DNA from 2 places in the Thalassospira sp. CH_XMU1448-2 genome. Region 2 is predicted to be linked to the other one. Evidence: predicted binding sites of a transcription regulator. Region 2 holds the regulator's gene; the other holds the start of a gene.
What was found. Region 2 encodes PhoB, which activates phosphate uptake and scavenging genes when phosphate is short. Its sites were predicted from a motif close to TNTCATAAAACTGTCA; they were not measured.

Region 1: the regulator PhoB is predicted to act here: its motif matches at 1,722-1,737, upstream of phnD (phosphate/phosphite/phosphonate ABC transporter substrate-binding protein).

What each region holds. Positions count from the first base shown of each region.
Region 1 covers NZ_JAYMEA010000003.1:474,946-478,182, reverse strand. The annotation lists gene phnC (phosphonate ABC transporter ATP-binding protein) at 1-524, opposite strand, end outside; gene phnD (phosphate/phosphite/phosphonate ABC transporter substrate-binding protein) at 610-1,608, opposite strand; gene WA318_RS14725 (DeoR/GlpR family DNA-binding transcription regulator) at 1,779-2,609, shown strand; gene fumC (class II fumarate hydratase) at 2,770-3,237, shown strand, end outside.
Region 2 covers NZ_JAYMEA010000001.1:888,699-891,935, reverse strand. The annotation lists gene WA318_RS04025 (cation:proton antiporter domain-containing protein) at 1-857, shown strand, start outside; gene phoB (phosphate regulon transcriptional regulator PhoB) at 939-1,637, opposite strand; gene phoU (phosphate signaling complex protein PhoU) at 1,655-2,377, opposite strand; gene pstB (phosphate ABC transporter ATP-binding protein PstB) at 2,403-3,206, opposite strand; gene pstA (phosphate ABC transporter permease PstA) at 3,208-3,237, opposite strand, start outside.

The DNA.
Region 1 (3,237 bases), on a different contig from region 2:
GACGCGGTCGGTTCATCGGCCAGCAGAATTTCCGGCTCCTGCATCAGGGCGCGCACAACGCCAACACGCTGGCGCTCGCCGCCGGACAATTCATCAGCACGCTTGTTTGCGTAATGGGCAATACCAACGCGCTCCATCAGGTGGAAGGCGCGGTCGATATCTTCTTGGGGGTAATTGCGGGTCACAGCACGCCATGCCGGAAGATAACCGAGGCGGCCGGACTGAACGTTTTCCATGACCGTCAGGCGGTCAATCAGGTTGAAGCCCTGAAACACCATGCCGATACGGCGGCGCGCCAGACGCAGCGCCTTGCCTTCAAGCTTGGTCAGTTCAGTGCCATTAAGCTCGATAGAGCCCGATGACGGTTCAACAAGACGGTTGATACAGCGCAGAAGGGTACTTTTACCTGCTCCCGATGCGCCGATGATCGAAACAACACTTTCGCCAGGCACTTCAAGGTTCAGGTTCTTCAACACTGCCTTTTCTTCGCCATAGCGTTTTACAAGTTCTTTGATACGCAGCATTGCGTTACCCCGGTTTGAATGGTAGACGACACAGGGCCACGGCAAGCCGGGCCCTGTGATATCGACGTCGTTTGAGAAATGCGGATTACTTCAGGTTATCCGGGGTGTATTTGACACCGTTGGCAGCCTGGATTTCGCGAATGACTGCCCAGTCATTCTGGTAGGTGATCGGGATGAATTTCGAAACACCTTTGAATTCTTCACCAAGGGCGGTGCCCTTCATGTCGAAGGTAAAGAAGGCTTCCTTGATCTTTTCGACCAGTTCCGGCTTCAGGTTATAGGCATAGTTGAACGAAGTGGTCGGGAAGCGCTTGCTTTCGTAGATGATCTTCACTTCTTTCGGGTCGTAAAGATCGCGCTGGGCCATACGTTCGACAACTTCGGAGGCAACCGGAGCTGCATCATAGTCGCCGGCAACAACGCCAAGGATCGACTGGTCATGCGATCCGGAATAGACAACTTCGTAATCCTGTTCCGGAACGACGCCCTGACCCGGCAGAAGAGCACGCGGTGCAAGGTTGCCCGAATTCGAAGTCGGCGAGGTGTGCGCGACACGCTTGCCTTTCAGATCGGCCAGTTCGTTGATGCCACTGTCAACGCGGGTATAAAGCTGAAGAGTGTAACCGAAACGGCCGTCATCCCCACCCATCAGGGCAAACGGAACCGCACCGGCAAGGTTAACTGCAAACGGCGTCGGACCGGTCGAGAAACCTGCAACATGCAGACGACCCGAACGCATGGCTTCGACTTCGGCCGAGTTCGACTGAACGGCAAAGAAGTGAACGTCCTTGCCGGTTACTTTTTCAAGATGCTCAAGGAACGGCTCCCAGATGTCGGCATAAACAGCCGGGTCTTCGACCGGGGTATATGCAAAGACAAGAGTGTCCGGATCGACAAGCTGATCAGCAGCCGGTGCATCGGCCACCAGATCGCCATCCATGTCGCAATAAAGCTGGTCAAGATCGCCACGCGCGATGCAATCGTCAGCAGCAGCTGCCGGGGCAGCGGTGAAACCAAGCATACCAACCGCAGCAAGCAGTGTGGTGAGCTTCAGGCTGTCAATTTTTTTCGGATATGAAAACACGGCTACTGAACCTTTCTTCCCTGTGAACGCTGGCTTTCAGCCATTTATGATGTGGTTTTGTTGGTTTTATTGTTGCTTTTATCAACATTATGAATTCGAAAAAGTTGAGAAATCAACATAAAACTGTAACAAAAGATTTCAGGAGAGGTTGATAGAATAGATAAATCATCATGGAAATAGCCAATCTTCAGGGGGATATGGCTTTGCGTTTGGGAAAAAAAGCAAGACAACAACGCATTCTGCATGAACTACAGGTTCATCCGCATGTGAGAGTTGCCACATTGGCAGAGCGATTCGATGTGGCAACGGAAACAATCCGCCGTGATCTTGACGCCATGAGCGAGGAAGGCTTGATCAAGCGTGAGTTTGGCGGGGCATCAGCGCGACCGATGGGCCATCAGCCCGATCTGGCGGAACGGCAATTATCTGCGGTGGCCGGGTTCGAACGCATCGGTATGCTGGCGGCTGATATGGTGCGGTCCGGGGATGTTGCGATGATTGATGCCGGATCAACAGTGGCACAGATCGCGCCGTTTCTTGCCGCACGGCGCAGTGCGCTGCCACGTACCTTCCTGACCAACTGTTATGCGGTTGTGCATGGCATGGCTGATCTGGCGGATTATGATGACGTTCTGATGTGTCCGGGCCAGTTTGATCGTCGCGAAAATGCGGTTTATGGCAGTGACACGGTCGACTATCTCCGACGCTTCCACGCCAATATTGCCTTTATCGGTGCATCCGGTGTTTCGCGTCAGGGGTTTAGCGACGTGAACCGCCGGGCGGTTGCCGTCAAACGCGCGATGATGGAACGATCCGATGAAACATGGCTGATGGTTGATCACACCAAATTTGATCAGCGTTATCTTGAAAATGTCGCCCCGCTTGAGGACCTGACAGGGATCATCACTGATCGCCCGCCAACCCCGGAAATCACATCACAGCTCGAACGTGCCGGGATCAGGTTGCTGGCCTGGCAAGAGCGGTCTGAAAAAGTCGGCTAGGGCACCAAGGGTTTGAATGCAAACAAATATTATTTGCATTTGCCTTCGTTCTTGATCCGACCCATATTTCCGGTCAACAGTTTGTAACCTGAACCAAGTGGCTGTTGCACCGGGTTTCCCGCCCCGGTCAGTTTGACGTCTGACACGGAGGATATCTATCGTGACCAATCAAGTGACCACCCGTACCGAACAAGACACCATGGGCACCGTCGAGGTTCCCGCCGACCGGTACTGGGGCGCACAAACCCAGCGTTCAAAGCAGAATTTCAAAATCGGTGGTGAACGGATGCCCGATGCGCTGATCAGGGCGTTCGGGATTCAGAAACTGGCCGCGGCGCGCGCAAATGCCGCTCTTGGCAATCTTGACGCCGACCTTGCCGATGCCATTGAGGCCGCGGCATGCGAAGTTGCCGATGGCAAGCTGCTGGATCATTTTCCACTGGTTGTCTGGCAGACCGGATCGGGCACCCAGACCAATATGAATGTCAACGAAGTCATCGCCAACCGGGCGTGCGAAATCCTGGGTAAACCGATGGGGATGCGTGATCCGGTTCATCCCAATGATCATGTCAATCGTGGACAGTCGTCCAATGACAGCTTCCCGGCAGCCATGCATATCGCCGCAGTG
Region 2 (3,237 bases):
TGGCGCTCACCCCGACTTTGATTAACCTTGGGCACCGGATTGAAGAAAAGCTTCATCCCAAGGAAGACGACCAGCTTGGTCCGATTTCGGATGAAACAGACGGAATTCATCAACATGTTCTGGTGATTGGCAGTGGCCGTGTTGGTCGCGTTCTGGCGCGCCTTCTTAAAACCCGGAACATTCCCTTTATCGTTCTTGATAGCGACGCCCAACAGGTCTCACGGGGTCGTGCCGAGGGACTACCTGTCTTCTTTGCCGATGGATCACGCCCGGAAACATTCAGGGCAGCTCACACCGACGAGGCCCGCATTGCCGTTGTTGCCATGGGTAATCCGCATGCGACTGAAAAGACCGTTGCGCTTTTGCGGCAACATTATCCGCATCTGAAAATCTTTGCCCGTGCCCAGGACATCACCCATATCGGACCCCTGTCTCGTAGCGGTGCAGATGCGGCCATCCCTGAAGTACTTGAAACCGGCCTTCGGCTTTCGGATCACGTCTTGTCGGCCTGTGATGTGCCACAGGAAGATATCGACGCCGAAATCGCCAAGTTCCGCCGTGCCGACATGCTGTTGATGAACGAACTGGCCCCACGGACCCAGCGGAAAAAGGTTCCTGAGGCCCCCGTGGCAGCAGAACCGGCATCAGTTGCGGAAACCAAATCCAAAGCAGATGCCAGGTCGGAAAACAAACCCGAACCGGCATCACAGCCCCCGGCAAAGAAAACGGGAACGCGCAGGGTTGCCGCCAAGAAGACCCCGACGCGTAAAACACCGGTAAAGTCCGCAACGGCCAAGAAAACAACCTCGACAAGTTCAGGTCGGGCACGCAAGACAAAGCCCGAAAACGATCATTAAAGGCAAAACCCCCGCAGCCATTGGCAACGGGGGTTTTGTTTTTTCTGAAACCGGGTAGATGATCTTTGCTCAGATCAGAGATCAGGCAGCGGTTTCTGAATCCAGCGCATAACCGGCGGCACGAACCGTACGAATGATATCGCGGGTGCCTTTGACATCATTGAGCGCCTTGCGCAGACGACGGATATGAACGTCAACCGTGCGGGTTTCGACATAAATATTCGGTCCCCAAACAGCATTCAAAAGCTGCTCGCGGGAGAACACACGCCCCGGATGCTCAAGGAAATAGCGCAGAAGACGGAATTCGGTCGGGCCAAGATGGATGGCCTTGCCGTTGCGGCTGACACGGTGTGCTGCGAGATCCATTTCGATATCGGAATAGACCAACTGCCCTTGTGGTTGCGCCGGACCGGACCGACGCAGCAGCGCACGAATACGGGCAAGCAACTCGCCAATTGCGAACGGCTTGGTGACATAGTCGTCAGCACCGGTATCAAGACCACGGATACGATCGCCTTCTTCGCCACGTGCGGTCACCATGATGACCGGCAAATCGCGGCTTTCGGGCTTGCGACGGATCTGGCGGCAGACTTCAATCCCCGACATTACCGGCAACATCCAGTCCAGAAGGACAAGATCGACATGCGTTTCCGCAAGGATTTTCAACGCTTCGTCACCGTCACCGGCTTCGACTACCTGCATCCCCTCACGTTCGAGGTTGTAGCGCAACATGGTTACGATTGCAGCTTCGTCCTCGACGATAAGAACCGTTGGGTCCATCTTCCTATGCTCCAGTGTCACTCATTCGGTTCGACGACAGCAAAGTTCGCTGCATCATTTTTTGGCCGGTCAATTGCCGGCAGGTCTTCGCCTTTGATCCGGTAATAGATCGTCTCGGCGATATTGGTTGCATGATCGCCAATACGTTCGATGTTCTTGGCGATGAAAAGCATGTGGGTCGATGCCGTGATGTTGCGCGGATCTTCCATCATGTAGGTCAGCAATTCGCGGAACAGCGAATTGTACATATCGTCGACTTCCTGATCGCGGGCCCAGACACGCTCGGCCTTTTCGGCATCGCCTTCGATATAGGCATCCAGAACGTCCTTGATGATTTCCTGCGCCAGCTTGCCCATGTTCGGAATCACCTGAACCGGACGGATCGGCGGAATCTGGTTAAGAACCTGCGCGCGTTTGGCGATGTTTTTCGCCAGATCACCGATACGCTCCAGATCGTTTGACAGCTTGAGTGCGGTCACGACCTGACGCAGGTCATCTGCCATCGGCTGGCGCAAGGCCAGAAGACGCACGGCGAAATCCTGAACTTCCTGTTCGAGAATATCGATACGGTGATCCGACAGAATGACTTTTTCAGCCAGTTCGGAATCCCGTTTGACAATCGAACGGATCGCAGAGATCAGCTGACTTTCTGCAAGCCCGCCCATCTGCGAGATGATGTTGTTCAGACGGGTCAGTTCCTCGTCGAACGAACTTACGATATGTGTTTTGTCGTCAGCCATTTATGCGTGCTCCTCGTGTCGCTGCTTAACCGAAGCGACCGGTAATGTAACCCTTGGTGCGTTCGTCTTTCGGGTTGGTGAATATCTGATCTGTTTCACCAACCTCGACCAGCTTGCCAAGGTGGAAGAATGCGGTCCGCTGCGATACACGTGCAGCCTGCTGCATGGAGTGTGTCACGATCACGATGGTGTAGTTCGAACGCAGCTCGTCAATCAGCTCTTCGACCTTTGCCGTAGCAATCGGATCAAGTGCCGAGCACGGCTCATCCATCAGGATGACTTCAGGGCTGACCGCAACCGCACGCGCGATGCAAAGGCGTTGCTGCTGACCACCGGAAAGGCCGGTTGCCGGTGACTGCAGACGATCCTTGACTTCCTTGAGCAGGCCCGCACGTTCAAGCGAGGTCATGACGATTTCGTCAAGTTCGTCACGCGAATTGACCAGACCATGGATACGCGGTCCATAAGCCACGTTGTCATAGATCGATTTCGGGAACGGGTTCGGCTTCTGGAACACCATCCCGATACGTGCACGCAGCTGAACAACGTCGATGCGCTTGTCATAGATGTCACGACCATCAAGGGTCACTTCACCATTGATGGTGACACCATCAATGGTGTCATTCATGCGGTTCATGCACCGCAGGAAGGTTGACTTGCCACAGCCCGACGGACCGATCAGCGCGGTGACCTGGCGTTCAACGATATCAAGATTGACGTCAAACAGGGCCTGGTTATCGCTATAGAAAAGATTAAGGTCACGTGCCGTCATTTTCGGGCTTGAGACCGACGGCTCTGCCGTCATTGCGCTCTGGGATACAGCAGCCATTTTACCACTTCCGTTCAAATTTTTTGCGCAG